Regions from separate parts of the Streptomyces sp. NPDC048600 genome, predicted to be linked through region 2. Evidence: riboswitches for the same ligand, from Rfam matches in the RefSeq annotation. Region 2 holds a riboswitch; the other holds the start of a gene.

Region 1 (15,529 bases), on a different contig from region 2:
CGGCGCGTGGGACTACGAGGACGACGAGTGGGACTGCGCCGTCAACCTGGACCTGCTCTTCCTCGGCCGCGACTGCGCCGAGGGCGGCACCGACCCGACGGATCCCGCCTCCGCCGCCGCACGGCCCAGCGCACCGGCGGGATCGTCGTACGGATCTGATCCGGGGAATCCGGAATAGCCCTCGGTGGTACCGGGGTTGATGCCACCGACGGTTATATGCAGGTGCATCGATCTTGGAAGGGTCAGCCATGAAGATAGGCATCATCGGCGCGGGCAACATCGGCGGCAACCTCACCCGGCGGCTCACCGCCCTCGGCCACGAGGTCGCGGTGGCCAACTCCCGTGGCCCGCAGAGCCTCACGGCCCTCGCGCAGGAGACGGGCGCGACCCCCGTCCGCGTCGAGGACGCGGCCCGGGACGCGGAGGTCGTCGTCGTGACGGTCCCGCTGAAGGCGGTCCCGGACCTGCCGCCGAACCTGTTCGCGAAGGCCGCCGAGGGCGTCGCCGTGATCGACACCGGCAACTACTACCCGCGCGAACGAGACGGCCGGATCGCCGGCATCGAGGACGAGGGCCTGACGGAGAGCCGCTGGACGGAACGCCATCTCGGCCACCCGGTGATCAAGGTCTTCAACGGCACCTACGCCGAGGACCTCATCGACCGCCCGCGTCCGGTCGGCGACCCCGACCGGATCGCCGTACCCGTAGCGGGCGACGACGCGGCCGCCAAGGCCACGGTCCGCGCCCTGGTCGAGGAACTCGGCTTCGACACCGTCGACGCGGGCGGCCTGGACGACTCCTGGCGCCAGCAGCCCGCCACCCCGGTCTACGGCCTGCGCGCCGACACGGAGGCGGTGCGCAAGGCGCTGGCAGAGGCGTCCCCGAAGCGCACACCGGAGTTCACGGGCTGAGCGAGCCCTCCGCCGAAGGCGGCCGACGACCGGGGTGCCGACGACCGGTTCGAGGCGCGTAGTCGGTCGTGTTCGTCCCCGAGGGAACGCAGGACGCGCCGACTCCCGCCGCAGGGGAGAGCCGACGAGACCGTCCTGCCCGCCGGCTCGGAGAACGACCGCTCGACATGCGTCGATCAACTGGCAACCCGAGGGGCTGCGCCGTGTGAGCAGGCAGGGCCCTGATCAGCGCTGAGATGCTACGACCGCGCTGATCAGGGCCCGTTCCCTCAGCACTCGATGATGTTCACCGCCAGGCCGCCCCGGGCGGTCTCCTTGTACTTCACCGACATGTCCGCGCCGGTGTCCTTCATGGTCTTGATGACCTTGTCCAGGGAGACCTTGTGCGAGCCGTCGCCGCGCATGGCCATGCGGGCCGCGGTGACCGCCTTGACCGCGGCCATGCCGTTGCGCTCGATGCAGGGGATCTGCACCAGGCCGCCGACCGGGTCGCAGGTCAGGCCGAGGTTGTGCTCCATGCCGATCTCGGCGGCGTTCTCGACCTGCTCGGGGCTGCCGCCGAGGACCTCCGCGAGGGCGCCCGCGGCCATGGAGCAGGCGGAGCCGACCTCGCCCTGGCAGCCGACCTCGGCGCCGGAGATGGAGGCGTTCTCCTTGAAGAGCATGCCGATGGCGCCGGCGGCGAGGAGGAAGCGGACCACGCCGTCCTCGTCGGCGCCCGGCACGAAGTTGATGTAGTAGTGCAGGACGGCGGGAATGATGCCGGCCGCGCCGTTCGTCGGGGCGGTGACCACCCGGCCGCCCGCCGCGTTCTCCTCGTTCACCGCCATCGCGTAGAGCGTGATCCACTCCATCGACAGCGCCAGCGGGTCGCCCTCGGAGCGCAGCTTGCGCGCGGTCGTCGCGGCCCGCCGCTTCACCTTCAGACCGCCCGGCAGGATGCCCTCGCGGGCCATGCCGCGCGACACACAGGCCTGCATCACACGCCAGATGTCGAGTAGCCCCTCGCGGATCTCCTCCTCGCTCCGCCAGGCCCGCTCGTTCTCCAGCATCAGCGCGGAGATCGACAGACCGGTCTCCTTCGTCAGGCGCAGCAGCTCGTCGCCCGTGCGGAAGGGGTACTTCAGGACCGTGTCGTCGAGCTTGATCCGGTCCGCGCCGACCGCGTCCTCGTCCACGACGAAGCCGCCGCCGACCGAGTAGTAGGTCTTGGAGAGCAGCTCGGCGCCCGAGGCGTCGTACGCCCAGATCGTCATGCCGTTGGCGTGGTACGGCAGGGCCTTGCGCCGGTGGAGCTTGAGGTCGCGGTCGAAGTCGAAGGCGATGTCGTGCTCGCCGAGCAGGTTCAGCCGACCCCGCGACCTGATCGACTCCACCCGCTCGTCGGCGGTCTCCACGTCCACCGTGCGCGGGGAGTCGCCCTCCAGGCCGAGCAGCACCGCCTTCGGCGTGCCGTGGCCGTGGCCGGTCGCGCCCAGCGAGCCGTACAGCTCGCAGCGGACGGAGACGACCGCGGGCAGCAGATCCTCGTTGCGCAGCCGGCGCGCGAACATCCGCGCGGCGCGCATCGGGCCGACCGTGTGGGAGCTGGACGGGCCGATGCCGATCGAGAACAGGTCGAAGACCGAGATGGCCACGGAAACTCCTCAGTACGGGGTGGCGGGGCACCCGGGATCGCCGGGTGCCCCCGCCGGGGACTTACTTGTTCAGGCCGGGGTACAGCGGGTGCTTGTCGGCGAGAGCCGTCACCCGGGCCTTGAGCGCCTCCGCGTCGTACGACGGCTTCAGCGCCAGCGCGATCACGTCCGCGACCTCGGCGAAGTCCTCGGCCGTGAAGCCGCGGGTGGCGAGGGCGGGCGTGCCGATCCGCAGACCGGAGGTCACCATCGGCGGCCGCGGGTCGTTGGGGACGGCGTTGCGGTTGGCCGTGATGCCGACCTCGTGGAGCCGGTCCTCGGCCTGCTGGCCGTCGAGCTCGGACTCGCGCAGGTCGACCAGGATCAGGTGCACGTCCGTACCACCGGACAGCACGTTCACCCCCGCCTCACGGGCGTCGGGGGCCGTCAGCCGCTCGGCGAGGATACGGGCACCGTCCACGGTACGCCGCTGGCGCTCCTTGAACTCCTCGCCCGCGGCGACCTTGAAGGAGACCGCCTTGGCCGCGATCACGTGCTCCAGGGGACCGCCCTGGAAGCCCGGGAACACCGAGGAGTTCAGCTTCTTGGCGAACTCCTTCTTCGCCAGGATGATGCCGCCGCGCGGGCCGCCGAGCGTCTTGTGCGTCGTGGAGGTCACCACGTGCGCGTGCTCGACCGGGTTCGGGTGCAGACCCGCGGCCACCAGGCCCGCGAAGTGCGCCATGTCGACCCAGAGGAACGCCTCGACCTCGTCGGCGATCCGGCGGAACTCCGCGAAGTCCAGCTGGCGCGGGTACGCCGACCAGCCCGCGATGATCACCTTCGGACGGTGCTCCTTGGCGAGCCGCTCGACCTCGGCCATGTCCACGAGACCCGCGTCGTCCACGTGGTACGCGACCACGTCGAACTGCTTGCCCGAGAAGTTCAGGCGCATGCCGTGGGTCAGGTGACCGCCGTGCGCCAGGTCCAGGCCGAGGATCGTGTCGCCCGGCTTGGCCATCGCGAACAGCGCGGCCTGGTTCGCGGAGGCACCCGAGTGGGGCTGGACGTTGGCGTACTCGGCGCCGAACAGGTCCTTGATCCGGTCGATCGCGATCTGCTCGGTGACGTCGACGTGCTCGCAGCCGCCGTAGTAGCGGCGGCCCGGGTAGCCCTCGGCGTACTTGTTCGTCAGCACCGAGCCCTGCGCCTCCATGACGGCGAGCGGAGCGAAGTTCTCCGACGCGATCATCTCGAGCGTGGACTGCTGACGCACCAGCTCGGCGTCGATCGCCGCGGCGACCTCCGGGTCGAGCTCGTGCAGGGGGGTGTTCAGGGAGGACATGCGACTCCTCAGCCGGCGATGTAGGCGGAGTACTCGTCGGAGGAGAGCAGGTCGTCCTGCTCGCCCGCGACGCGGACCTTGAACAGCCAGCCGCCCTCGAACGGGGCGGAGTTCACCAGCGCCGGGTCGTCCACGACGTCCTGGTTGACGGCGGTGATCTCACCGCTGACCGGCGAGTAGAGCTCGCTGACCGACTTGGTCGACTCCAGCTCGCCGCAGCTCTCGCCCGCGGTCACCGTGTCACCGACCTCCGGGAGCTGGACGTAGACGACATCGCCGAGGGCGTTCGCCGCGTGCTCCGTGATGCCGACCGTCGACACGCCGTCCTCGGCGGCCGACAGCCACTCGTGCTCCTTGCTGTAGCGCAGCTGCTGGGGGTTGCTCATGGCCTGAATTCTCCTGTACGCGAGGTGATGCTGATGCAGGGGGGACCGCCCGGGGCGTGCGTGAGCAGCGCGAACGTGCCCGACGCCATCGCGGCGGTGCTACGAAACTGTCACTTCTGACGCTTGTAGAAGGGCAGCGCCACGACCTCGTACGGCTCGTGGCTGCCCCGGATGTCCACGCCGACACCCGCGGTGCCCTGCGCCGCGTGCGCCGCGTCGACGTACGCCATGGCGATCGGCTTGCCCAGCGTGGGGGAGGGAGCGCCGGAGGTGACCTCGCCGATCACCTCACCGCCCGCGACCACGGCGAAACCGGCGCGCGGCACCCGGCGGCCCTCGGCGACCAGACCGACCAGCACCCGCGGCGGGTTCTGCTCGGCGCGCGCGGCGGCCTCGGTGAGCGCCTCGCGGCCGACGAAGTCGCCCTCCTTCTCGAACTTGACCACACGGCCGAGCCCGGCGTCGAAGGGGGTGAGCGAGGTGGTCAGCTCGTGCCCGTACAGCGGCATGCCCGCCTCCAGGCGCAGCGTGTCGCGGCAGGACAGGCCGCACGGGATCAGGCCGACCCCCGCGCCCGCCTCCGTCAGCGCCTGCCACAGCGCCACGGCGTGCTCCGGCTTCACGAACAGCTCGAAGCCGTCCTCGCCGGTGTAACCGGTGCGCGCGATCAGCGCCGGGACGCCCGCGACCGTGCCGGGCAGACCCGCGTAGTACTTCAGGCCGTCCAGGTCGGCGTCCGTCAGCGACTTCAGGATGCCGGGGGACTCCGGGCCCTGGACGGCGATCAGCGCGTACGCGTCACGGTCGTCACGGACCTCGGCGTCGAAGCCGGCCGCGCGCTCGGTCAGCGCGTCCAGCACGACCTGCGCGTTGGAGGCGTTGGCGACGACCATGTACTCGGACTCGCCCAGCCGGTAGACGATCAGGTCGTCCAGGATGCCGCCGTCGGCCCGGCAGATCATGGTGTAGCGGGCGCGGCCCACGCCCACGGCGGCGATGTTGCCGACGAGCGCGAAGTTCAGCAGGGCCGCGGCCTGCGGGCCGGTCACGGTGATCTCGCCCATGTGCGAGAGGTCGAAGAGCCCTGCCCTGGTGCGCACGGCGTTGTGCTCGTCGCGCTCGGAGCCGTAACGCAGCGGCATGTCCCAGCCGGCGAAGTCGGTCATCGTCGCGCCCAGCGAGCGATGCAGGGCGTCGAGCGCGGTAAGGCGCAGTTCGGTACTGCTCATCGGTCGGTCGTCTCCCAAGTACACGACAGGCGAGGTCATTCCTCCCCATCTGTCATCGGAACCTGAGAGGTTCGCCATGACCGCCCGTACACATACGTACAGTGACGCGGGGGAAGGACATGGCTTGCACCTTGGGTGGGACCACTGCTGGCAGCGGCCCGCTTTTCAGATGTGCCTCGCCCGCGCGGTAACGGGGCCTGAGAGATTCAAGGGAGGGACTTGCTCCTTCGGCGCCCCAGACGGACTGGGGACTCTCCCGCGCGGATTCAAACGGCCGGTATGCAGTTGGCGCGCCCATCATTGCACGCATCCGCCGAGCAGGGCAGGCCGCATCTGTAACCGGGCTGTGGCACTACGCACACGAAATCCGGAGGCGCACCCCATTACCGTCTCTTTACACTCGATGGGCAAGGGTCTCGTGACCCGCCCCAGGGGAGGACGATCACGGTGAACAGGACCACGCCGTACGCCACCAGCCCGGCCCTCGCGCTGCCCGCACGGACCGGTGCCCCGGCCACGGACGCCTGCCCCGCACACTCCGCACCCGTCGTCCGCGACCTGCGCGAGCGCGCCGGCCGCAGCCCGCACGCCCTGCTCTTCGGCCCCGCCGACCTCGTCGTGATCACCGGACTGCCCGGCAGCGGCAAGTCCACCCTGATGCGGCGCGCCGTGCCCGGCACCCGCATCGACTCCCAGGACACCCGCGACCGCTTCGACGCCCGCGCCCCCCGCTTCCTGCCGTACGCCGTCTACCGCCCGCTCGTCCGCCTCGCCCACTACGCCGGACTGCGCCGCGCCCTGCGCTCCGGCCGGGGCGTCGTCGTGCACGACTGCGGCACCCAGGCCTGGGTGCGCGGCTGGCTCTCCCGCGAGGCCCGCCGCCGCGGCGGCACCCTGCATCTGCTGCTCCTCGACGTCACCCCCGAGCAGGCCCTGGCGGGCCAGCGCGAGCGCGGCCGCGGCGTCTCGCGCTACGCCTTCCGCCGCCACCGCGGCGCCGCCGCGCGCCTGCTGCGCCGCGTCGAGCGCGGCGCACTGCCCGGCGGCTGCGGCTCGGCCGTCCTGCTCGACCGGGACGCCGCGGACGCCCTGCGCCGGATCGGGTTCACGGGCTGACGGACCGGCCGTGGGAGCCCGTCCGTTCCCACGGGCCGGGCACGCCGACGGGCGGGCCGTCCGCACGGGTTAGCCTTTCAGCCACAGCAGGTTCACGGCAGGCGGTAGGCAGCAGATGGACTTCCCGGCGCAGGCGCAGGCGCACCCGCATCCGCACGGCGGATGGCCCGGCAACGAACTGGAGGAGGTGCTCTCCGCCTCCCTCGGCGTGCCGTCGGCCGGCGCCCGCCTCGTCGAGGTCCTCGGCCGCAGCTTCGTCTGGGTGCCGCTGCCGTCCGGCGGCGGCCCGGACAGCGGCGAGCTCGACCTGCCCACTCTGGAGATCGAGGGCCAGGCCTACGTCCCGGTCTTCACCTCCGAGGAGCAGTTCCGCCTCGGCGCGGGCCCGAACATGTCGTACGCCGTCGCCCCCGCCGTGGAGTTCGCCCGCGGTCTGCCCCCGCAGGCCGGCATCGCGCTCAACCCCGGCGGCGTGGTCGGCGTGCCCCTCCCGCCGGCCGCCGTCGCCGAGCTCTGCCGCTCCGGCCGCACCCCGCTGGACGGCCCGGCGAGCGGCGGCCGCGTCCGCCTGTACGAACCCGACTGGCAGGAAGACCCCGTCGCCTTCCTCACCGCCGCCTCCGCCGAGTTCGACGCCACCGGGGTCGTCCGCACGGCCCGCCGCTGTCTGGCCGCGATCGAGACGGCCGGCCCGGCGCTGTTCGTCGGAGTCGAACTCGCCCAGCTGGACGGCGACCCGCTCGCCGCACCCACCGCGGCCCTGGGCCGGGCCCTGGCCCAGGCCCCCGTCCCGTGGCCGGTGAACCTGGTCCTGCTGGACGTGGCGCAGGACCCGGTGGGGGACTGGATGCGGCAGAAGGTGCGCCCGTTCTTCCAGAAGTAGGAGATCACGGAACCCACCGAGCTCTCCCCCGGTGCTCCCCCCGGACGGCATAACCTGGTTTCATAACCCGGTCAGAAGAAGAAGGGGCGTAACACAGTGAGCGCGAGCGGCACCGCCGCGACCGGCACGGTCGAGCACACGCTGCGCCAGGTCACCCCGGGGCGTTACGACGCCTACGAGGCGCTCCTGCGTGCCCTCGCGACGCCCGTCTCCGGCCAGGTCTGGATGCTGCTCTGGCACGGTCAGGCGGGCTCCCCGGACGCCCAGTACGGCACCATGCACGTCGGCGGCCACTCCTACGCGCCCTGTGTGACCTCCGCCCAGGAGCTGTCGGCCAGCGGCTGGAACCGCAGTTACGAGGTCGTCGACGCCCTCGACGTGGCCCGCACCCTGTACCCCGACCACTACGGCCTCTGGCTCAACCCGCACGCCCATGGCGGCGGCGTCGGCGTGCCCTGGCTCGATCTGCGCCGCATCGCGACGGGCCTGGACCGCCAGCCGGCCGGCCCGCTGCGGCTGGCCGAACCCGGTATCGAGATCCCGCAGTTCTACGCCCTCCTCGCGCAGAACGCCCATCGCACCCCGGCCGTGCGGACTTTGCGCCGCGCCTGGGTGCAGCCGGCGCTGGGCGCACCGTATCTCGCCATCGGCCTCGACGTGTACGAGACCTCGCCGCCGGCCGTGGACTCGGTGCGCGCCATGATGCACCAGTCCATCGGCGCCGTACCCGACGGGCTGCCCGTGTCGACGGTGGCGATGTCCGACGAGTACTGCCCCGTCGCGATGTGGATGCGGTCCAACGCGCGCCCGTTCTACGACCGCGAGGCGCACGCGGCTCCGGCGCCCGTCGCGGGCTACGGATACCCTCCGGCGCACGGCGGCTTCTGAGCCACCGGATTCCGAACCTCCGCCGAGCCGCCTACGGAAGGGCCGGCCGGGGGCGTCCGGCCCTTCCGCGCATCGGCCTGGGGGGCAGACCGACGTCTGTGGGCGGCGGACTGTGTGTCAGCCGGTCAGGCGGCGCAGAACCGGGCCTGGGCCATCGCCGCCGGTGAGTTCGAGGTGACGCGGTCCGCGCAGTTGACCGCTCCCTACCCGAGCGCCGTCCAGCTCACGGCCTTGCCGGTCACCGGGGAACCGTAGCCCGTGCCCCGCGCGTTGCACGTCTTCGCGCTGTACGAGCCGGAGGCCTTGGTGGTTCCGGCGAAGAACACGGTGGTGCCGTTCTTCCCCGAAGCCCGCACGACCGTGGTCGAGGGCGTGGTGCTCCCCGCAGGTCGGTGACCGACGGTGCCGTCGCGGCCTCGGCGGCACCGGTGAGGGGAGCCGCGAAGCAAGCCAAGGTAATTGCTGACGCTAACGCCTTAGGCATTTTCGATCGATTTCCTTTCCTGTTTCTACAGTCAATTTTTTGTCCAACCGGGCACGAGAAAGTTCCGATGCCCGGTCAGAGTGTTCAGCAGGAACGTTTGTGAGAATGCCTCAGATCGGCTGTCAGGGCCCGCCGAACTCGCGGTACTCCACCATCGGACGGGTGTAGGCGCGCTTGCGGGCGCCGACGACCATGCGGTCGGTCACCGTGACGCCCTTCTTGGCGGACCGGGTCGTGCTCCAGCCGCCCGAGGCCTTGACCTTGACGATGCCGAAGTTCAGGTCCCCACCCCCTCGGCCTTCTTTACGGGTCGGTTCGACGTCGAGAAACCTAGCGACCCACCGTTCGGTGCAGCAAGCAGTTCATTCGAGAACGAGAATTCAGAAGCTCAGAGAGCCCTAAAATTTGCAGACGGGAAATCAAAAGCGGCGCCCGGAAGATTCCCGATGCCCGATTCGCCACTGTCGAGTGAAGGTGGCGAAAGGTGTAATTCCGGCCTTGTCGCGAAGGGTGTGGTGGCGGTCACATCGGCCGTCAGGGGGCCTCCTCAACTCCCCCGATCGGGGGGCCCGTTGGGGGTCCGAGGCGGTCCGTCGCGGCCCCTGGGGGCCGGTGTATGCCTCTACTGATTCACCGCAACGCGGCGTAGGTTGTTCGGATAACGGAACCCCTCACGCGGCATCACGGTTAGGCATACTTTCGGCGGCAGATCTGGCGTGTGATCAGCAGAGCGTTGAAGACTCCCGTGTCAGGTGCAGGCCGAGCGGATTCCCTGAGCGAGAACACGTCCACGGGTCGTCCGGCCGAAGGGGTCGTAACACCTACGGCCGAGGCGCCACCGCAGGAACAGCACACGCCGAACAACGGCGGAGGAGTGGGCCGAACACCACCGGCCGAGAAGGGGTAGGGCGCTTGTGACCGCACCGATCGACACCGCCGGGGCAGCAGCCGAGGCACAGCCGGAAGCTGTACTCGTCGGCGCCGGCAAGGGGCAGATCGAGGGCCGCTCCCTTGGACAGATCGCCTGGACCCGGTTCAAGAAGGACAAGGTCGCCGTCGCCGGCGGCGTCATCGTCATTCTGCTGGTGCTCCTCGCGATCCTCTCCCGTCCCCTCCAGGCCCTGCTCGGTCTCGACCCCAACGCCTTCAACCAGGACCTGATCGACCCCAACACCTCGTTGCCCACCGGGGGCTTCGGCGGCATGAGCGCGGACCACCCGCTGGGCGTCGAGCCCAAGTTCGGGCGCGACATCGCCACCCGCATCCTGGAGGGCTCCTGGGTGTCGCTGGTCGTCGCCTTCGGCGCCACGATCCTGTCCAACACGATCGGCGCGGTCCTCGGCGTCGTGGCCGGCTACTACGGGGGGCGGGTGGACACGGTCATCAGCCGTCTGATGGACACCTTCCTCGCCTTCCCGCTGCTGCTGTTCGCCATCGCCATCGCCGCGACGCTGCAGGGCGGTGCGTTCGGCCTGGAAGGTCTGCCGCTGCACATCGGCGTGCTGATCTTCGTCATCGGCTTCTTCAACTGGCCCTATCTGGGCCGTATCGTCCGTGGTCAGACCCTGGCCCTCAGAGAGCGTGAGTTCGTCGACGCCTCCCGGGGCCTGGGTGCCAAGGGGCCGTACATTCTCTTCCGGGAGCTGCTCCCGAACCTGGTCGGCCCGATCATCGTCTACTCGACGCTGCTCATCCCGACGAACATCCTCTTCGAGGCCAGCCTGAGCTTCCTCGGCGTCGGCATCCAGCCCCCGCAGGCGTCGTGGGGCGGCATGCTCAGCGAGGCGGTCAACTTCTACGAGGTCGACCCGCAGTTCATGATCGTGCCCGGCCTCGCAATCTTCGTCACCGTCCTGGCGTTCAACCTGCTCGGCGACGGACTCCGTGACGCTCTCGACCCGCGCAGCCGCTGATTCGCGGACGCGCCGAGAGCACATCAAGTTTCCAACAATGGAGGGGAAGCAGACCATCATGCGAAGGTCAGCGCTGGCCGCGGTGGCGGCAATCGGTACCGTGAGCCTGGTCCTCACGGGTTGCAGCAAGGCCGATGAGGGCAAGGACAACGGCGACAAGGGCAAGGCGGCCGGAGCCAACGCGGCGACGACCGGTGTCGTCAACGCCTCCACCCAGGCGGGTGGCACGGTCACGTACGAGTACTCGGACGTGCCGGACTCCTTCGACCCCGGCAACACGTACTACGCGTACATGTACAACCTCAGCCGGCTGTACGCCCGTCCGCTCATGACGTTCAAGCCCGCCCCGGGCGAGAAGGGCAACGAGCTGGTCCCGGACCTCGCGGCCGGTCCCGGCACCCCCGGTGACGGCGGCAAGACCTGGACGTACAAGCTGCGTCCGGGCCTGAAGTACGAGGACGGCTCCCCGATCACGTCCAAGGACGTGAAGTACGCCGTCGAGCGCTCCAACTTCGCGCGTGACGTGCTCTCGCTCGGCCCCAACTACTTCCAGCAGTTCCTCGAGGGCGGCGACAAGTACAAGGGCCCGTACAAGGACAAGAGCGCCAAGGGCCTGGCGTCGATCGAGACCCCGGACGACACCACGATCGTCTTCCACCTCAACCGCGCCTTCCAGGAGTTCGACTACCTGGTCGCCACGCCGCAGACGGCTCCGGTGCCGCAGGCCAAGGACACCGGCGTCGACTACGTCAAGAAGATCGTGTCCTCGGGCTCGTACAAGTTCGAGAGCTACGAGGAGGGCAAGCAGGTCACCCTCGTCCGCAACGAGAACTGGGACGCGAAGACCGACCCGCTGCGCAAGCAGTACCCCGAGAAGATCGTCGTCAAGCTGAAGGTCAACGCCGAGACCATCGACCAGGACGTCATGGCGGGCACCGCCATCGACCTCGGCGGTACCGGTGTCCAGGCCGCGACGCAGGCGAAGGTCGTCAACAGCAGCGACCTGAAGGCCAGCACCGACAACACCTACGGTGGCCGGCTCGTCTACATGGCGATCAACACCAAGGTCGCGCCGTTCGACAACGTCGAGTGCCGCAAGGCCGTGCAGTACGCGATCGACAAGGTCTCGGTCCAGACGGCCGAGGGCGGCCCGATCCGCGGCGACATCGCCACGACCGTGCTGCCGCCGGACATCCCGGGCTACGAGAAGTCCGACATCTACGCCACCGACGGCAACAAGGGCGACGTGGCCAAGGCCAAGGAGCACCTGAAGGCCTGCGGCAAGTCGACGATCAGCACCAACATCTCGGCGCGCAGCGACCGTCCGCAGGAGATCGACGCGGCCACCGCGATCATCGACTCGCTGAAGAAGGCCGGCATCACGGCCACGCTGAAGCAGTTCCCGTCGGGCAAGTACTTCACCGACGCGGCGGGCGTGCCGGCGTTCAACAAGAAGCAGAACATCGGTCTGCACATGATGCAGTGGGGCTCCGACTGGCCGTCCGGCTACGGCTTCCTGCAGCAGATCCTGCACGGTGACGCGATCGGCGAGTCCGGCAACACCAACCTGTCGCAGCTCGACAACGCGGACGTCAACTCCCTGCTGGAGAAGGCGATCGGCACCGAGGACGGCGCCGAGCGCAACAGCCTCTACACCCAGATCGACAAGAAGACGATGGAGGAGGCGGCCCTCGTCCCGCTGACCTACTTCAAGGTCCTGCTGTACCGCCCGTCCAACTTCACCAACCTCACCTCGACGGCGGCCTTCAGCGGTCAGTACGACTACCTCAACATCGGCACGACCAAGAAGTAGCCCCGGAAGGCAGGTGAAGGCATTGGTGCCCGCGGGCTTCGCGGTCCGCGGGCACCAGCGCCGGTCCCCGTGATCTCGTATATCCTCCGCCGGACGGTCGCGGCAGTGATCCTGCTGCTGGTCGTCACCGCGGTCACCTTCGGCATCTTCTTCCTGCTGCCGCGGCTCGCCGGCCAGACCGTCGACCAGCTCGCCCAGCAGTACATCGGGAAGAATCCCTCGGCCGCCGACATCGCCGCGGTCAAGCACAACCTCGGACTGGACCAGCCCGTACACGTCCAGTTCTGGCACTTCGTCAAGGGGATCGTGTCGGGCGCCACGTACGACCTCGGCCCGACCACGGTGCACTGTGACGCGCCGTGCTTCGGCTACTCCTTCAAGACGCACGTCGAGGTCTGGCCGCAGCTCACCTCCCGTCTGCCGGTGACGATCTCGCTGGCCGCCGGTGCCGCGGTGCTCTGGCTGCTGTCCGGTGTGACGGCCGGTGTGATCTCCGCCCTGAAGCCGGGCTCGCTCCTCGACCGCACCTTCATGGGCGTGGCGCTGGCAGGCGTCTCGCTGCCCATGTTCTTCACGGGCAACCTCGCGCTGCTGCTCTTCACCTTCCAGTGGCCGATCTTCGGCCGCACCTACGTCCCGTTCACCGAGAACCCCTCGCAATGGGCCAACACGCTTTTCCCGGCGTGGTGTTCACTCGCGCTGCTCTACTCCGCCATCTACGCGCGGCTCACCCGCTCCGGCATGCTGGAGACGATGAGCGAGGACTACATCCGCACGGCGCGCGCCAAGGGCCTGCGTGAGGGCAAGGTCGTGGTGAAGCACGGTCTGCGGGCCGCGCTGACCCCGATCATCACCGTCTTCGGCATGGACCTCGGGCTGCTGCTGGGCGGTGCGGTGATCACCGAGACGGTGTTCTCGCTGCACGGCATCGGTGAGTACGCCGTGAAGTCCATCCAGGACAACGACCTGCCCCCGATCCTCGGCGTCACGCTGATCGCCGCCTTCTTCGTCGTGATCGCAAATCTCCTGGTGGACCTGTTGTACGCCGCCGCCGACCCGCGGGTGAGGCTCTCGTGACCGAACTGTCCAAGACCGGTGCCGCTGTCGGGGAGCCCGTCAAGGCCCCCGCCGGGGCGGGCACCGCCTTCCTCGACGTGCGTGACCTCAAGGTGCACTTCAGCACCGACGACGGTCTCGTCAAGTCCGTCGACGGACTCAGCTTCCAGCTGGAGAAGGGCAAGACCCTCTCCATCGTGGGCGAGTCCGGCTCCGGGAAGTCCGTCACCTCCCTCGCCATCATGGGACTGCACCGCCTCGGCTCGCGCGGCAAGAACGTGCGGATGTCCGGCGAGATCTGGCTCGACGGCAAGGAACTGATCTCCGCCGATCAGGACGAGGTGCGCCGGCTGCGCGGCCGCGAGATGGCGATGATCTTCCAGGACCCGCTGTCCGCGATGCACCCCTATTACACGGTGGGCAGCCAGATCGTGGAGGCGTACCGCGTCCACCACGACGTCAGCAGGAAGGTCGCGCGCAAGCGGGCGATCGAGATGCTCGACCGGGTCGGCATCCCCGAGCCCGCCAAGCGCGCCGACAGCCACCCGCACGAGTTCTCCGGCGGTATGCGCCAGCGCGCCATGATCGCCATGGCGCTGGTCAACAACCCCGAGCTGCTCATCGCGGACGAGCCGACGACCGCCCTCGACGTCACGGTCCAGGCGCAGATCCTCGACCTCATCCGGGACCTGCAGAAGGAGTTCGGCTCCGCGGTCGTCCTGATCACCCACGACCTCGGCGTGGTGGCCGAGATCGCGGACGACGTGCTGGTCATGTACGGCGGCCGGTGCGTGGAGCGCGGCTCGGTCGAGGGTGTCTTCAACCGGCCGCAGCACCCGTACACCTGGGGCCTGCTCGGCTCGATGCCCCGCCTCGACCGCGAGACCACGGACCGGCTCATCCCTGTCAAGGGACAGCCGCCGAGCCTCATCAACGTCCCCTCGGGCTGCGCCTTCCACCCCCGCTGCCCCTACGCGGATGTCCCCAAGGGCGAGGCCACCCGCACGACGCGCCCCGAACTGGCGCAGGTCGGCGGGGGACACTGGTCCGCCTGCCACCTCTCGCCCGAGGACCGTACGCGGATCTGGACCGAAGAGATTGCGCCGAAGCTGTGAGTGAGACGAAGAAGACGGACGTGGTCGTCCCGGCGCAGGCGTCGGCTCCCGACGAGCGTGACGTGCTGCTCAAGGTCACGGGCCTGACCAAGCACTTCCCCATCCGCAAGGGTGTGCTCCAGCGCCAGGTGGGCGCCGTCAAGGCGGTCGACGGGATCGACTTCGAGGTGCGCAAGGGCGAGACCCTGGGCGTGGTCGGCGAGTCGGGCTGCGGCAAGTCGACGATGGGACGGGTGATCACCCGGCTCCAGGACCCGACGGGCGGCACGATCCACTTCCAGGGCAAGGACATCACGCGGCTCAACACGGCCGGGATGCGTCCGCTGCGGCGGGACATCCAGATGATCTTCCAGGACCCGTACGGTTCCCTGAACCCCCGCCACACCATCGGCTCCATCGTCTCGGCGCCCTTCCGGCTGCAGAACGTGGAACCCGAGGGCGGTGTGAAGAAGGAGGTCCAGCGCCTCCTCGGCCTCGTCGGGCTGAGCCCGGAGCACTACAACCGCTACCCGCACGAGTTCTCCGGCGGCCAGCGCCAGCGCATCGGCATCGCCCGCGCGCTCGCGCTGAACCCGAAGCTCGTCGTCGCCGACGAGCCGGTCTCCGCGCTGGACGTGTCGATCCAGGCCCAGGTCGTGAACCTGCTGGACGACCTCCAGCAGGAACTGGGCCTGACGTACGTGATCATCGCGCACGACCTCTCGGTCGTCCGGCACGTCTCGGACCGGATCGCGGTGATGTACCTCGGCAAGATCGTGGAGCTGGCCGACCGCG
Region 2 (15,529 bases):
ACCGTCGAGAGGGCAGGTCAAGGACGGAGGTCGGCGTGAGAAGCAGCGGCGACGGTACGGCTGGGGGTGCCCCCGGACGCGGTCTGGGGGAGAGCGGCCCGTACCCTCCCCAGGGCTCTCGGCTGCACTCCAGCCGCGGATGTCCCGATCACGGCAGCGCGTCCGGTCATACCGCTCAACGGCCCACGGCCGTGCCCGACGGCGGGGCGGCGCAGGGGGCGGCCGAGGAGGTCGGCTACCGGGGTCCGACGGCCTGTGCGGCCGCCGGCATCACCTACCGCCAACTGGACTACTGGGCGCGCACCGGACTGGTCGAGCCCAGCGTGCGGCCCGCATACGGGTCGGGGACACAGCGGCTCTACAGCTTCCGGGACGTCGTCGTCCTGAAGATCGTCAAGCGGTTCCTGGACACCGGGGTCTCGCTCCAGAACATCCGCAGCGCCGTCCAGCATCTGCGTGAGCGCGGGTTCCGCGATCTGGAGCGCATGACGCTGATGAGCGACGGCGCCACCGTCTACGAGTGCACCTCGCCCGACGAGGTGCACGCCCTGCTGCAGGGCGGTCAGGGCGTTTTCGGGATCGCCGTCGGCGTGGTCTGGCGGGACGTCGAGAGCGCGCTGTCCCAGCTTCACGGGGAGCGCATCGACACCGGGGAGACGCTCGTCGGGCACAACCCGGCGGACGAACTGGCCCGGCGGCGCAACAAGGCGGTGTAGCCCGCGGCTGGAACGTCGAGTTCCGGCAGCGCCCCAGGTGAGACTCTCCGCCCTGCGCCGGGGCATTGTCAGTGGTGTGGTGCAGCATCGGAGATGTGAGAACCGCGCCCACGATCCTGCATCTCGACATGGATGCCTTCTTCGCCTCGGTGGAGCAGGCGTCCAAGCCGAGTCTGCGCGGGAAGGCCGTGATCGTGGGCGGGCTCGGGCCGCGCGGGGTGGTGGCGACCTGCTCGTACGAGGCCCGGGTGTTCGGGGTGCACTCGGCGATGCCGATGGCTCAGGCGCGGCGGCTGGCGCCCAACGCCGCGTATCTGGTGCCGAGGTTCGCGCTGTACCGGGCGGTCAGCGAGCAGGTGATGACGCTGCTGCGGGCCTTGTCGCCGCTGGTGGAGCCGCTGAGCCTGGACGAGGCGTTCGTGGACCTGGAGGCCGGTGAGGCGGCCTGGGACGCCGGTTCGGCACGGCTGAGCGGGGCCAAGCTGCGCGCGGACATACGGGCCGTCACCGGGCTCACGGGCTCGGTCGGGCTTGCGGCCTCCAAGATGCTGGCGAAGATCGCCTCCGAGCAGGCCAAACCGGACGGGCTGGTGCTGATCGAGCCGGGCACCGAGCGGGCGCTGCTCGGGCCGATGTCCGTGCGGACGCTGCCCGGGGTGGGGCCCGCGACGGGCGACCACCTGAGACGGGCGGGCATCCACACGGTCGGGGAGCTCGCCGAGGCCGGTGAGGACGAGCTGGTGCGGCTGGTCGGCAAGGCGCACGGGCACGCGCTGTACGCGATGGCGCTCGCGCGCGACGAGCGGTCCGTGGTGGCCGAGCGGGAGACCAAGTCGGTGTCCGTCGAGGACACCTACGACGTGGACATCCACGACCGGGTGCGGGTCGGGCTGGAGGTGCAGCGGCTGGCCGACCGCTGCGTACGGCGGCTGCGGGGGGCCGGGCTGTCCGGGCGGACGATCCAGCTCAAGGTGCGGCGGTACGACTTCTCGACCCTGACCCGGTCCGAGACGTTGCGGGGGCCCACCGACGACCCGGTGGTGGTGCGGGAGGCCGCGCTGCGGCTGCTGGAGGCCGTCGACACCACGGGTGGGGTGCGGCTGCTCGGGGTCGGGGTGAGCGGCCTGGCCGACTTCACCCAGGAGGACCTGTTCGCGCAGGCCGCGGAGGAGGCTGAGCAGGCGGCCGAGGAGGAGTCGGGCGAGGAACGGCCGAAGGAGGCCGAGGAGCCTCAGGAGCGGCGGTGGGCCCCGGGGCGCGACGTCCACCACGCCGAGCACGGGCACGGGTGGGTGCAGGGCAGTGGTCTGGGGCGGGTCACGGTGCGGTTCGAGACGCCGACGTCGGAGGTGGGGCGGGTGCGGACGTTCAGGGTCGAGGACCCTGCTCTTTCTGTGGCGGAGCCGTTGCCGCTGGTGCGGGGCCCTGCCGGGCGGGGTGCCTGGGCGTAGTGGTCGACGGGTGTGCGCCCTGGCGTGGAGGGGTTCGGCTGCGGGCCGGTTGTGGCTGTTGCGCAGTTCCCCGCGCCCCTTAGGGGGTGGTGGTGCTGCCTTGTGGTGGGGGTGTGGGGCGGTTTCGGCTGCGGGTCGGGTGGCTGGTTGCGCAGTTCCCCGCGCCTCTTAGGGGTGGTGGGGGATGGGTGGGGCTACTCGGACTTCGGCTGCGGGTCGTGGGTGGTTGGTTGTGCAGTTTCCCGCGCCCCTTAGGAAGGCATGGTTGCGGGCCCCGGGTCCTCTTGGTGGGGGAGGGGTGGGTTAGGCGGGGTCTTCCTTGCCTGCGATGTTTCCGAAGTCGCGGTCGGGGAGCGGGGGAGGTGGGGCCACGTCCAGGCCGTAGTGGTGGTAGAGCTGGAGTTCCTGTTCGGGGGAGAGATGGCGGCCCACTCCGAAGTCGGGTGCGTCCTTGATCAGGGCTCGCTCGAAGGGGACGTGGAGTGTGCCCTCGATCAGTTCGCTGGGCTCCAGGGGGACGAAGGCGTCCCTGGAGAAGAGGCCGGTGCGTATGGCCGCCCATTCCGGCACACCGGTCGCGTCGTCGAGGTACACCTCGTCGATCGTGCCGATCTTCGTGCCGTTGCGGTCGAACGCCTTGCGGCCGATCAGGTTGCGCGGATCGATGTCGGTCTGCACGAGCCCTCCACTTGGTCGGCACTCATCCGTAAGCACTACGAAAGAGCACATTGGTGACCCCGGCCACTCGAAGGCCCGCTCGGGAACCGCGCTGGTAGGCTTGCAGAGGCTGCTGACCCCGTGCGGGAGAGTCCTCCGGTAGTTGTCGGAGGCGCCGAAGGAGCAAATCCTCCCCGGAATCTCTCAGGCCCACGTACCGCACGGACGAGGTCACTCTGGAAAGCAGGGCGGGTGTTCACGGTCCGCTCTCACCGACGGTGAAAGCCGGGTGCCATCGAGGCGTCCGGTGAAGCTCTCAGGTTGAGATGACAGAGGGGGAGGCCGTCGGGGTACCAGCGCCGTGGTACCCCTCGAAGGTCGCGTCAGACCAGGAGGCCTCCGCAATGACCGCCCAGCGCACGCCGCTCTCCGAGCTCGAACAGGGCATTCCCTTCGAGCAGCGCCACATCGGGCCCGACCAGGAGGCGCGGGCCAAGATGCTCGCGCACGTCGGTTACGGCTCCCTCGACGAGCTCACCGCCGCCGCGGTACCCGATGTGATCAAGAACGCCGATGCCCTGGACCTGCCGGGCGCGCGGACCGAGGCCGAGGTGCTCGCCGAGCTGCGCTCGCTGGCCGACCGCAACCAGGTCCTCGGTTCCATGATCGGTCTGGGCTACTACGGCACCTTCACGCCGCCGGTGATCCTGCGCAACGTCATGGAGAACCCGGCCTGGTACACGGCATACACCCCGTACCAGCCCGAGATCTCGCAGGGCCGCCTCGAGGCGCTGCTGAACTTCCAGACCATGGTCGCCGAGCTGACCGGCCTGCCCACCTCCGGCGCCTCCCTGCTGGACGAGGGCACCGCGGCCGCCGAGGCCATGGCGCTGTCCCGGCGCATGGGCAAGAACAAGAAGGGCCTCTTCCTGATCGACGCGGACGTGCTGCCGCAGACGATCGCCGTGATCGAGACCCGCGCCGAGCCGACCGGTGTCGAGGTCGTCGTCGCCGACCTGAGCGAGGGCATCCCGGCCGAGATCGCCGGGCGCGAGATCAACGGTGTGCTGGTCCAGTACCCGGGCGCCTCCGGTGCCGTGCGGGACATCAAGCCGGTCATCGACCAGGCCCATGAGCTCGGCGCGCTGGTGACCGTAGCCGCCGACCTGCTCGCGCTGACGCTGCTGAAGTCGCCGGGCGAGCTGGGCGCGGACATCGCGATCGGCACGACCCAGCGCTTCGGTGTGCCGATGGGCTTCGGCGGACCGCACGCCGGCTACATGGCCGTGCACGAGAAGTTCGCGCGCAGCCTGCCCGGCCGCCTCGTCGGCGTGTCCGTGGACGCGGACGGGAACAAGGCGTACCGGCTGGCCCTGCAGACGCGTGAGCAGCACATCCGCCGTGAGAAGGCCACCAGCAACATCTGCACCGCCCAGGTGCTCCTCGCCGTGATGGCCGGCATGTACGCCGTCTACCACGGCCCCGAGGGGCTGAAGGGCATCGCACGGCGCACCCAGCGCTACGCCACGATCCTCGCCGCGGGCCTGGCCGGCGGCGGTGTCGAGCTGGTGCACGGCGCGTTCTTCGACACGGTCACCGCGCGCGTGCCCGGCCGTGCCGCCGAGGTCGCCGCCGCCGCGCGGGCGAACGGTGTCAACCTGCACCTCGTCGACGCCGACCAGGTGTCGCTCTCCTGCGACGAGACCACCACCCGCGAGCAGCTCGCCGCGGTCTGGGCGGCCTTCGGCGTCGAGGGCGACGTTGCGGCGCTGGACGCGGCCACCGAGGACGCGCTGCCGGCCGTGCTGCTGCGCACCGACGACTACCTCGCCCACCCCGTCTTCCACCAGCACCGCTCCGAGACGGCGATGCTGCGCTACCTGCGCAAGCTGTCCGACCGCGACTACGCGCTGGACCGCGGCATGATCCCGCTGGGCTCCTGCACCATGAAGCTCAACGCGACCACCGAGATGGAGCCGGTCACCTGGCCCGAGTTCGGTCAGCTGCACCCCTTCGCGCCCGAGGAGCAGGCCGAGGGCTACCTCACGCTCATCCACGAGCTGGAGGACCGCCTCGCCGAGGTCACCGGCTACGACAAGGTCAGCCTCCAGCCCAACGCGGGCTCGCAGGGTGAGCTGGCCGGTCTGCTCGCCGTCCGCGGGTACCACCGCGCCAACGGCGACGAGCAGCGGACCATCTGCCTGATCCCGTCCTCCGCGCACGGCACCAACGCCGCCAGCGCGGTGATGGCGGGCATGAAGGTCGTCGTCGTGAAGACCGCCGAGGACGGCGAGATCGACGTCGAGGACCTGCGGGCGAAGATCGAGCAGTACCGCGACCAGCTGTCGGTGCTGATGATCACCTACCCGTCGACGCACGGTGTGTTCGAGGAGCACGTCGCCGACATCTGCGCCCAGGTGCACGAGGCCGGCGGCCAGGTGTACGTCGACGGCGCCAACCTCAACGCCCTGGTGGGCCTGGCCAAGCCGGGTCACTTCGGCGGCGACGTCTCGCACCTCAACCTGCACAAGACGTTCTGCATCCCGCACGGCGGCGGTGGCCCGGGTGTCGGTCCGGTGGCCGTCCGGTCCCACCTCGCGCCGTACCTGCCCAACCACCCGCTCCAGCCGTCCGCCGGCCCGGAGACGGGCGTCGGGCCGATCTCGGCCGCCCCGTGGGGTTCCGCGGGCATCCTGCCGATCTCGTGGGCGTACGTCCGGCTCATGGGCGGCGAGGGCCTGAAGCGTGCCACGCAGGTGGCCGTGCTCTCCGCGAACTACATCGCCAAGCGCCTGGAGCCGCACTTCCCGGTGCTGTACACCGGCCCCGGCGGGCTCGTCGCGCACGAGTGCATCATCGACCTGCGGCCGCTGACCAAGGCGACCGGCGTGAGCGTGGACGACGTCGCCAAGCGGCTCATCGACTACGGCTTCCACGCGCCGACCATGTCCTTCCCGGTGGCCGGCACGCTGATGATCGAGCCGACCGAGTCCGAGGACATCATCGAGCTGGACCGGTTCTGCGACGCGATGATCGCCATCCGCGCGGAGATCGAGAAGGTCGGCGCGGGCGAGTGGCCCGCCGAGGACAACCCGCTGTACAACGCCCCGCACACCGCGGGCGCGCTGGGCGGGGAGTGGGCGCACGCGTACTCCCGCGAGGAGGCCGTGTTCCCGGCCGGTGTGTCGGTGGCCGACAAGTACTGGCCGCCGGTGCGCCGGATCGACCAGGCGTTCGGTGACCGGAACCTGGTGTGCTCCTGCCCGCCGCTGGACGCGTACGAGGACTGACGGCCGGTGGTCCGGGGCCCGAGGCCCTGAGATCGGTCACGGAGAGGCCCTGCCCCCTCGGGGGTGGGGCCTCTCCGCGTACGGGGCCGGCACCGCATGTCGATGAAGCGACCTGGAGGCCGTGCGGCCGCCGGAGGTCAGGTGCGGTCGATGTGGACGTTTGTCGACTTCACCCGGGCCGTGGCCTCCATGCCCACCTCCAGGCCGAGTTCCTCCACGGCCTCGCGGGTCAGCAGGGAGACCAGACGGTGCGGGCCCGCCTGGATCTCGACCTGGGCGGCGACGTCGCCGAGCTTGATCGCGGTGACGATCCCGGGGAAGGCGTTGCGGGCCGAGGTGTACGGCGGTTCGTCGCCCTCGGCGGCGGGCGACGCCTTGGCCAGCTCCACGGAGAACGCGGCGAGATCGCGGCCCTGGATGACACGACGGCCGCTGTCGTCGCGATGGGTGGCCACGCGGCCGGCGTCGGCCCAGCGGCGGGCGGTGTCGGGGCTCACGCCGAGCAGCCGGGCGGCCTGTCCGATGGTGTAGGACTGCATGCCCGTCACGATAGGAGGTCGCCCGCCGGTGATCGACTCCGGCTCCACGGGACGCGCCCGGCCGTCGGTGCGTCGCGGCACCCACGAACTATCGGTACGTCGGGACACCCAGGAGCCGTCGGGCCGTCGTGTCCGCTCCCGAACCGTCAGCCCGTGTGCACCCGCGGGCGGCGTGCCGGGTCCGGCTCCGCCTCGCGCAGCACCTCGCGGGTGACCGGCGCGACCTCGCCCTGGCCGAACAGGAAGAAGCGCAGGAAGTTGGCGAAGGGGTCGCCCTCGGTCCACTCGAAGTAGATGTGGGGCGTGCGGCCGGTCATGTCGCGGGCGTGCAGCAGCAGCGCGGCCAGGGCGTTGGGGATCGAGGACGACTCCATGGTCAGCACGCGGTAGCGGCCGTGCATGACCTCGCCGCGGACGCTCAGGCTGGACTCGAACTCGGAGGGATCGCCGACCGTGACCTCCAGGAAGACGAAGTCGTCCTGCTCGCTCAGGTCGTTGTCGGTCCGGATCTGCTCGATCTTGTCGCGGTACTCGGCCACGTCCCGCGCGTCGGGCTCGTTGGCGATGAACCGGATCTTGCGGGTGGCGATGTCCCGGACGAACCGCTGCGCCATGTCGTCGAGCGTCACGTCCGTCACGCGCACTTCGAAGGCGCGCATCAGCCGCGACAGCATGGAGATGAGGATGATCTCCGCGATGAAGGCGGCGCTGATCTTCACGCCGTCGGGGCGCTCGATGATGTTGACGATCGTCGTGTAGAGGAAGACGACGGAGATGACGCCGAACCCGATGGTCCAGTTGCGCTGGCCGGCCTTGCGGGCGGCGATGGTCACCGCGATGGCCGCGGAGCAGATCAGGACCAGGACGCCGGTCGCGTAGGCGCCGCCCTGGGCGTCGACGTCGGCGTCGAAGATCCAGGTGACCAGGAAGGCCTGGAGCGTGAAGATCAGGACCATCGGGCGCACCGCGCGGGCCCAGTGCGGGGCCATGCCGTAGCGGGGGAGATAGCGCGGCATCAGATTGAGCAGGCCCGCCATGGCGGAGGCGCCGGCGAACCACAGGATGGCGATGGTGGCGACGTCGTAGACCGTGCCGAAGGCGTTGCCCAGGTACTCGTGCGCCAGATAGGCGAGCGCGCGGCCGTTCGCCTGCCCTCCCGGCTCGAACTCCTTCTCGGGGATCAGGAGCGTGGTGATGAAGCTGCTGGTGATGAGGAAGCAGCTCATGATCAGCGCGGAGGTGGTGAGCAGCTTCTTGGCGCCACGGATACGGCCGGCGGGGTTCTCCTCGGTGTCGGCCGGGTCGCCCTTGATGTGGGGCATGACCGCGACGCCGGTCTCGAAGCCGGACAGGCCGAGGGCGAGCTTGGGGAAGACGATCAGGGCCATGCCGATCATCACGAAGACGTTGCCGTGCTCGGCGGTCAGGGCGTCGGACCAGTCGGTGACGACATGGCCCTCGGTGGCGACGTGCCAGAGACCGACCGTCACCACGACCGCGTTGAGTACGAGGTACACCCCGACCAGGGCGACCGCCACGCCGATCGCCTCCAGGAACCCCTTGAGGAACACCGCGCCCAGCAGGGCGACCAGGACCAGGGTGATCACCATCTGCTTGTCGTGCAGGGCGTCGTTGAGATGGGGGTTCTCGACCAGGTGGGTCGAGGCGTCGGCGGCCGACAGGGTGATGGTGATCAGGAAGTCCGTCGCCGCGAAGCCCAGCAGGGTCAGGACGAACAGCTTGCCCTTCCAGAACGTCAGCAGCCGTTCCAGCATGGCGATCGAGCCCTGGCCGTGCGGGCTCTCCTCGGCCACCCTGCGGTACACCGGCAGGGCGCCGGCCAGGGTGACGAGGACCAGCACGACGGTCGCGATCGGTGACAGCAGACCGGCCGCGAGCGCGGCGATGCCCGGCTGGTAGCCGAGAGTCGAGAAGTAGTCGACACCTGTCAGGCACATCACGCGATACCAGGGCTGACCCGGATGCTCGAGCCTGGACTCGGCCGGCCGTTCGGCCTGCCCGCGTCCCTTCCCCATGTCCGAGAGCCCTTCCAGCATCCAGGCCCGCAGGCGGCTGGGCGGGCGGTGCTCGGTCGTGGCCATCGGAGTGCTCCTGGTGTGCGCGTCCGTGGACGGCTGGGCGTACGGTTCCCGCCATCACGCGACGGCGCGACCAGCGTAAGCGGAGAGTGATCTACGGGCCTGCGGTTGGGCATCAAGCTTCCGTTAAAACTGGCTGCTCAGATGAGGGTGAGGGGCCCGGGTGCGGGTCCGGACGCACGGGGGAGTGCGCGGCGGTCGGCGACTGAGCGTCACCGTGCTCCGCGACGGCGGCACGGCTGCCGACGTGACAGGGCGGCGCGCAGAGGCCGTAAGAGGGGCGTCAAAGGCGGGCGGCGGGCCGTAAGAGAGGCGTCAACGGCGGTCGTTTCCGGCCGTGGAGGAGGTTCGCTCGAAGCGTTCCTGTCCGACCGAGCCCACTCCAGGAGTTCACGATGGCCGATCTGGCCTTCGTCGTCATCACCGTCGCGGCCTTCGCGCTGGTGGTCCTCGTCGCCAAGGGGGTGACCAGGCTGTGACCGCCGAGAACGTCGTCGGCCTCGTCGTGGCCGTCGCCCTGCTGGGCTATCTCGTCCTCGCCCTGATCTTCCCGGAGAGGTTCTGAGAGCCGCATGGGTCCCGTAACCGCCGGCGTGCTCCAGCTGGTCGCCCTGATCGGCGCGCTCGCCCTCGTCCACGCCCCCCTCGGCAGCCATATGGCGAGGGTCTACTCGTCCGACCGGCACTGGCACGTCGAGAAGTGGATCTACAAGGGGATAGGCGCCGACCCCGACCGCGAGATGCGCTGGCCCGCGTATCTGCGCGCTGTTCTGGCCTTCTCCGTGACCGGGGTCGTCCTCCTCTACGCCCTCCAGCGGCTCCAGGGCGTCCTGCCCGGCTCGCTCGGCTTCGACTCGATCGACCCGGACCAGGCCTTCAACACGGCCGTCTCCTTCGTGACCAACACCAACTGGCAGTCGTACTACGGCGAACAGGCCATGGGCCATGTCGTGCAGACCGCCGGACTGGCCGTGCAGAACTTCGTGTCGGCCGCGGTGGGCATGGCCGTGGCGATCGCGCTGGTGCGCGGCTTCGCGAGGTCCCGCACCGGTGAACTCGGCAACTTCTGGGCCGACCTGGTGCGCGGCACAGTACGTGTCCTGGTGCCGCTGGCGTTCCTCGCCGCGGTCGCCCTGGTGGCGTGCGGTGTGCTCCAGAACTTCTCCGGCATCCACGAGGTCGGCCAGTTCATGGGCGGCTCGCAGCAGTGGAACGGCGGCGCGGTCGCCTCCCAGGAGGCCATCAAGGAACTGGGCACCAACGGCGGTGGCTACTTCAACGCCAACTCCGCCCACCCGTTCGAGAATCCGACCCCGTTCTCCAATCTGCTGGAGATCTTCCTGATCCTCGTCGTCCCGTTCTCCCTGACCCGCACCTTCGGGATCATGGTCGGCTCGGTGAAGCAGGGCTACGCGATCCTCGCCACGATGGTCGCCATCTGGCTCGGCTTCACCGCCCTGATGATGTGGACCGAATTCGCCCACCACGGACCGGCGTTCGAGCTGGCCGCAGGCGCGATGGAGGGCAAGGAGGTCCGGTTCGGCGTCGGCGGCTCGTCGATCTTCGCCGTGGCGACCACGCTCACCTCGACCGGCGCGGTGAACTCCTTCCACTCCTCCTTCACCGGCCTCGGCGGAGGTATCACGATGCTCGGCATGATGCTGGGCGAGATCGCGCCCGGCGGAGTCGGCTCCGGCCTCTACGGGATGCTGGTCATGGCGGTCATCGCGGTGTTCATCGCCGGACTGATGGTCGGCCGCACCCCCGAGTACCTCGGCAAGAAGATCGGCACCCGCGAGATCAAGCTGGCGGCCCTCTACATCCTGGTCACCCCGGCCCTGGTGCTGGTGTTCACCGCCCTGGCGATGGCCCTGCCGACCCCGCCGCACTCGATGACCAACAGCGGGGCGCACGGCTTCTCCGAGATCCTCTACGCCTACACCTCCGCCTCGAACAACAACGGCTCGGCCTTCGCCGGGCTCAACGCGGACACCCAGTGGTTCAACAGCACCCTGGGCCTGGCCATGCTGTTCGGCCGTTTCGTGCCGATGGTGCTCGTCCTGGCGCTGGCCGGCTCGCTCGCCCGGCAGACCCCCGTGCCGGCCACCGCGGGCACCCTGCGCACCGAGAAGCCGCTGTTCACCGGTCTGTTGGTGGGGGCGGTCCTGATCATCACGGGTCTCACCTACTTCCCCGCCCTCGCGCTGGGCCCGCTCGCCGAGGGGCTGGCGTGATGACCACTCGTACCGAAAGCGATGAGGACGCCATGTCCACTTCCACCCTGGCGCCGCGCCAGGACGTGCCCGGCGGGCACCCGGCACCCGAGCGGCGCGTCGGCGCCGGACTCTTCGACCCCGGGCAGCTGGGCCGGTCGCTGCCGGACGCCCTGCGCAAGCTCGATCCGCGGGTGATGGTCAAGTCCCCCGTGATGTTCGTGGTGTGGGTCGGCTCGCTGCTGACCACCGCCTTCGCGTTCAATGACCCGGGAGACTGGTTCGGCTGGGCGATCAGCGCCTGGCTCTGGCTCACCGTGGTCTTCGCGAACCTCGCGGAGGCGGTCGCCGAGGGCCGCGGCAAGGCGCAGGCCGCCACCCTGCGCAGGGCCAGGACCGACTCGGTGGCACGCAGGGCCGACGGGACCGTGGTCCCGGGCACCGAGCTGCGGATCGGTGACCTGGTCGTCTGCGAGGCCGGTGACGTGATCCCCGGCGACGGCGACGTCGTCGAGGGCGTGGCGTCCGTCGACGAGTCGGCGATCACCGGCGAGTCGGCGCCCGTCATCCGCGAGTCCGGCGGCGACCGCAGTGCCGTCACGGGCGGCACCAAGGTGCTCTCCGACCGGATCGTCGTCCGGATCACGACCAGACCGGGCGAGACCTTCATCGACCGCATGATCGGCCTGGTCGAGGGCGCGGACCGGCAGCGGACGCCCAACGAGATCGCGCTGAACATCCTGCTCGCCTCGCTGACGATCGTCTTCCTGCTCGCCTGTGCCACGCTGCCGCCCTTCGCGGACTACGCGGGCACGCGGCTGACCATGGTCGTCCTGGTCGCGCTGCTGGTCTGCCTGATCCCGACCACGATCGGCGCGCTGCTCTCCGCGATCGGCATCGCGGGCATGGACCGGCTGGTCCAGCGCAATGTGCTCGCCATGTCGGGGCGTGCCGTGGAGGCCGCCGGTGACGTCTCCACCCTGTTGCTCGACAAGACCGGCACCATCACCCTCGGCAACCGCAGGGCCGCCGAGTTCCTGCCGGTGCGCGGCACCACCGAGGCGGAGGTCGCCGACGCCGCCCAGCTCTCCTCACTGGCCGACGAGACACCCGAGGGGCGGTCGGTCGTCGTCCTGGCGAAGGAGAGGTACGGCCTGCGCGAGCGGCACGAGGGTGAACTGGTGGACGCCGAGTGGATCGGTTTCACCGCGCAGACCCGGATGTCGGGCGTCGATGTCGGCGGCCGCAGGATCCGCAAGGGCGCGGCGGGTGCGGTCGTCGCCTGGGTGCGCGAGCGCGGCGGCGCCGTCGCGGGGGACGCGAGCCAGGTCGCCGACCGGATCGCCGCGGCGGGCGGTACACCGCTGCTGGTGGCCGTGGACGACGAGCGGGGCGCGCGCGTCCTGGGCGTCGTCCACCTCAAGGACGTCGTCAAGGACGGCATGCGCGAGCGGTTCGGGGAACTGCGCCGCATGGGCATCAGGACGATCATGATCACGGGTGACAACCCGCTGACGGCGAAGGCGATCGCCGAGGAGGCGGGTGTCGACGACTTCCTCGCCGAGGCCACCCCCGAAAACAAGATGGCCCTCATCAAGCGGGAGCAGGCCGGCGGCAAGCTGGTCGCGATGACCGGCGACGGCACCAACGACGCCCCCGCCCTCGCGCAGGCGGACGTCGGCGTGGCCATGAACACCGGGACGTCGGCCGCCAAGGAGGCCGGCAACATGGTCGACCTCGACTCCGACCCCACCAAGCTGATCGAGATCGTCGAGATCGGCAAGCAACTCCTCATCACCCGAGGGGCGTTGACCACCTTCTCCATCGCCAACGACGTCGCGAAGTACTTCGCGATCATCCCGGCGCTGTTCGCGGCCGTGTACCCGGGCCTGGACACGCTGAACATCATGCGGCTGTCCTCGCCGGACTCCGCGATCCTGTCGGCCGTCGTCTTCAACGCGCTGATCATCGTCGCGCTGGTGCCGCTGGCCCTGCGGGGTGTGCGGTACCGGCCGATGAGCGCGGACCGGATGCTGCGGCGCAACCTCGGGATCTACGGACTCGGCGGTCTGGTCGCGCCGTTCGTCGGCATCAAGCTCATCGACATGATCATCTCGCTGATTCCCGGGATCGGGTGAAGGACCCTCATGAACAACTCCGTCGTGAACACAGGCCGGTTCCTGATGGCGGCCCTGCGCGCGCTGCTGGTGCTGACCCTGGTCACCGGCGTCGTCTATCCCCTGGCCGTCCTGGGCGTCGGCCAGGCCCTGTTCCGCGACCAGGCGAACGGTTCGCAGCTGCGGGCGGACGGCAGGGTCGTCGGCTCCTCGCTGATCGGGCAGGCCTACAATCTGCCGCTGAAGAAGGGCGAGCAGACCCCGGCCGCCGATCTGAAGTGGTTCCAGGGCCGGCCGCAGAACGGCCTAGGCACCAACAGCGTCAACACCCGGTACTCACTCGTCCTGTCCGGCGCGACCAACCGGTCGGGCGACAACGACGAGCTGGTCCAGTGGGTGAAGGACGCCAAGGCCGCCGTCGTGAAGGACAACTCCGTGCCCGGTTACACGATCGAGCCGTCCGATGTGCCCGCCGACGCGGTGACGTCCTCCGGCTCGGGCTTGGACCCGGACATCTCCCCGGCCTACGCACGGCTCCAGGTCCACCGCGTCGCCGAGCGGAACGGGCTGTCCGTCGCCCGGGTGGACCGGCTGGTCGCGGACCACATCGAAGGCCGCACCCTCGGCTTCGTCGGGGAGCCGCGCGTGAACGTCCTGGAGCTCAACGTCGCACTCCGTGAGCTGGTCGGCGCGGGGCGGTCCGCCGCCGCGACTCCCTGACGTCCACCTGGCCCCCCGGGGCGTGACCGCGTTCCGTGCCCGCTCGCACCACGCGGTGTGACGGGGTGCGGACATGCGTCGGGGCCGGTGCGCGGCGAGTGCCGCGTCCGGCCCCTGTGGTGCGTCGCGCGGGCGGGTGCCCGGCGGTGTCAGGCGGCCGTCACGACCCGGCTGGTGCCCAGCGGGCGGTGCGGGGCGATGATCTGGCCGTCCGGCAGGAGCTCACCGGTGTCCTCGAAGACGACGACGCCGTTGCACAGCAGGCTCCAGCCCTGCTCCGGGTGAGCCGTCACAAGACGGGCGGACTCCCGGTCGGCGGAGTCGGCTGAAGGGCACGGTGGCTGGTGCTGGCACATGGATGGGATCTTTCGCTCTGGCGTGGTGGGTGTGATCGCTGTGGTGTCTGTCCCGCGGCGTGAAACGTCGTTCATGGCCGCCCCCCGTTGTGATAAGTCGGTCCGGAACCAAGTGTTGCCCCACGGGCGTCGATCCGCAGGGATTTCGCAGCACCGCTTCTCACCTGTTCATGACGCGTCACCCGCGCGGGCGGTTCACCTCAACCCCACTGTCCTTTCGGGTGGTTCTCGGTGGCCTCAAATGCCTAGTCAAGATGGGTGGCGGGCTTCTGGCCAGCTCCTCCGAGCGTAAACGCGCTCGCATGAGTGGGCAGTTGCGGTCCGTCGCCGGTCGTGCGCGGCTCGTGGCGGGGCGTTCTCCATGTTCTTGTGCGGCTCCTGGCGGGGCGTTCCTCCACCGCACCGCACCGCAGCCCGGCCCCGGGCATGGCCGAGCCCCGCCGCACGGACGGGTGCGGCGGGGCGGTCGAGGCCTCGTCAGGCGGGCGAGCCCAGAAGGGGCGGCGGGGCCGGGGCCACGCCACGGGTGAGCAGTGGGAGCAGCTCGGTGACCTGGTGCGGGCGATGGGCCGCGATGCCGGGTGGAGCGGGGGCCAGCGGGACGAGCAGATCCGCGGCCCCGGGGCGGCCGGCCGATCCGTCGGCCTGGCAGTCGCCGTGCAGCCACAGCGTCAGCATGTACAGGCCGGGGATCGACAGCAGGCGCGGCTGGTACGCCTGCGGCAGCGCCTCGGCCTGGCGCAGCGCCCGCTCGGTGGACGCGATGTAGGGCCCCTCGAAGAAGTGCGCGAAGGCCCAGCCGTCGGGGGTCAGCCTGGTCTCGGCGGCGGCCAGCGCGCGGTCACCGCCGAAGATCAGGAAGCGCCACCCGGCGAGCCGTGTGACGGGCGCGCCCTTGCCGGTGATCCGGTCCAGGACGTGCACGGGCAGCGGCAGTTCGGGTGTCAGGGGGCCCTGGACGGCGCGCAGGGCCGGGGTCGTGGCCTCGCGGACGGCGGTGGGGGAACCGAGGGCCGTGAGGATGGAGCGAAGTGCGGGCGAGGGAGCCTCGGGGACATGCAAGGGCATGGTGGGTCGCCTCTCTGACTCGACAGGCAGGGTGACGCGAGGGCGGGCGGACGGCGCTGTCAGCTCACGAGGTCAGAGAGGCGGAGGCCGGGGTACGTGACGAAAGGGCGGGCGGTTTCGCCGGATGACGGCTCGACGGCAAGTCCGTGCCACCGCGGGCGCCGACCTTCTCTGCCTTGTGCGCGGAGTTTATACGACGAGTGTTCGGTCGATGTTTCGTCTAGCGTTCGCCGGGAAGTCCGGCAAGGGGAAATCCGGTCCCGGATATGCGGGAGTCCTCCCGGTTCCGGTTCGCGCGCGAGG

What was found. Region 2 has a riboswitch for glycine ahead of gcvP (aminomethyl-transferring glycine dehydrogenase). Riboswitches for the same ligand answer to the same signal wherever they lie in the genome.
Region 1: linked by a shared signal. The riboswitch ahead of gcvT (glycine cleavage system aminomethyltransferase GcvT) and the one ahead of gcvP (aminomethyl-transferring glycine dehydrogenase) in region 2 are both predicted to bind glycine.

What each region holds. Positions count from the first base shown of each region.
Region 1 is NZ_JBVJGZ010000029.1:26,320-41,848, forward strand. Features, by position in the region: gene ACZ6SQ_RS30995 (hypothetical protein) at 1-178, shown strand, start outside; gene ACZ6SQ_RS31000 (NADPH-dependent F420 reductase) at 249-911, shown strand; gene ACZ6SQ_RS31005 (L-serine ammonia-lyase) at 1,181-2,548, opposite strand; gene ACZ6SQ_RS31010 (serine hydroxymethyltransferase) at 2,610-3,872, opposite strand; gene gcvH (glycine cleavage system protein GcvH) at 3,881-4,258, opposite strand; gene gcvT (glycine cleavage system aminomethyltransferase GcvT) at 4,369-5,487, opposite strand; glycine riboswitch at 5,527-5,662, opposite strand; glycine riboswitch at 5,663-5,756, opposite strand; gene ACZ6SQ_RS31025 (AAA family ATPase) at 5,929-6,603, shown strand; gene ACZ6SQ_RS31030 (enhanced serine sensitivity protein SseB) at 6,719-7,486, shown strand; gene ACZ6SQ_RS31035 (enhanced serine sensitivity protein SseB C-terminal domain-containing protein) at 7,583-8,374, shown strand; gene ACZ6SQ_RS31040 (hypothetical protein) at 8,489-8,629, shown strand; gene ACZ6SQ_RS31045 (hypothetical protein) at 8,633-8,770, shown strand; gene ACZ6SQ_RS31050 (ABC transporter permease) at 9,773-10,771, shown strand; gene ACZ6SQ_RS31055 (ABC transporter substrate-binding protein) at 10,830-12,584, shown strand; gene ACZ6SQ_RS31060 (ABC transporter permease) at 12,654-13,661, shown strand; gene ACZ6SQ_RS31065 (ABC transporter ATP-binding protein) at 13,658-14,755, shown strand; gene ACZ6SQ_RS31070 (ABC transporter ATP-binding protein) at 14,752-15,529, shown strand, end outside.
Region 2 is NZ_JBVJGZ010000040.1:27,994-43,522, reverse strand. Features, by position in the region: gene ACZ6SQ_RS35045 (MerR family transcriptional regulator) at 36-716, shown strand; gene ACZ6SQ_RS35040 (DNA polymerase IV) at 812-2,167, shown strand; gene ACZ6SQ_RS35035 (PRC-barrel domain-containing protein) at 2,471-2,845, opposite strand; glycine riboswitch at 2,959-3,054, shown strand; gene gcvP (aminomethyl-transferring glycine dehydrogenase) at 3,229-6,114, shown strand; gene ACZ6SQ_RS35025 (TOBE domain-containing protein) at 6,252-6,653, opposite strand; gene ACZ6SQ_RS35020 (APC family permease) at 6,800-8,755, opposite strand; gene kdpF (K(+)-transporting ATPase subunit F) at 9,228-9,317, shown strand; gene kdpA (potassium-transporting ATPase subunit KdpA) at 9,325-10,986, shown strand; gene kdpB (potassium-transporting ATPase subunit KdpB) at 10,986-13,103, shown strand; gene ACZ6SQ_RS35000 (potassium-transporting ATPase subunit C) at 13,113-13,802, shown strand; gene ACZ6SQ_RS34995 (DUF5999 family protein) at 13,952-14,158, opposite strand; gene ACZ6SQ_RS34990 (hypothetical protein) at 14,636-15,226, opposite strand.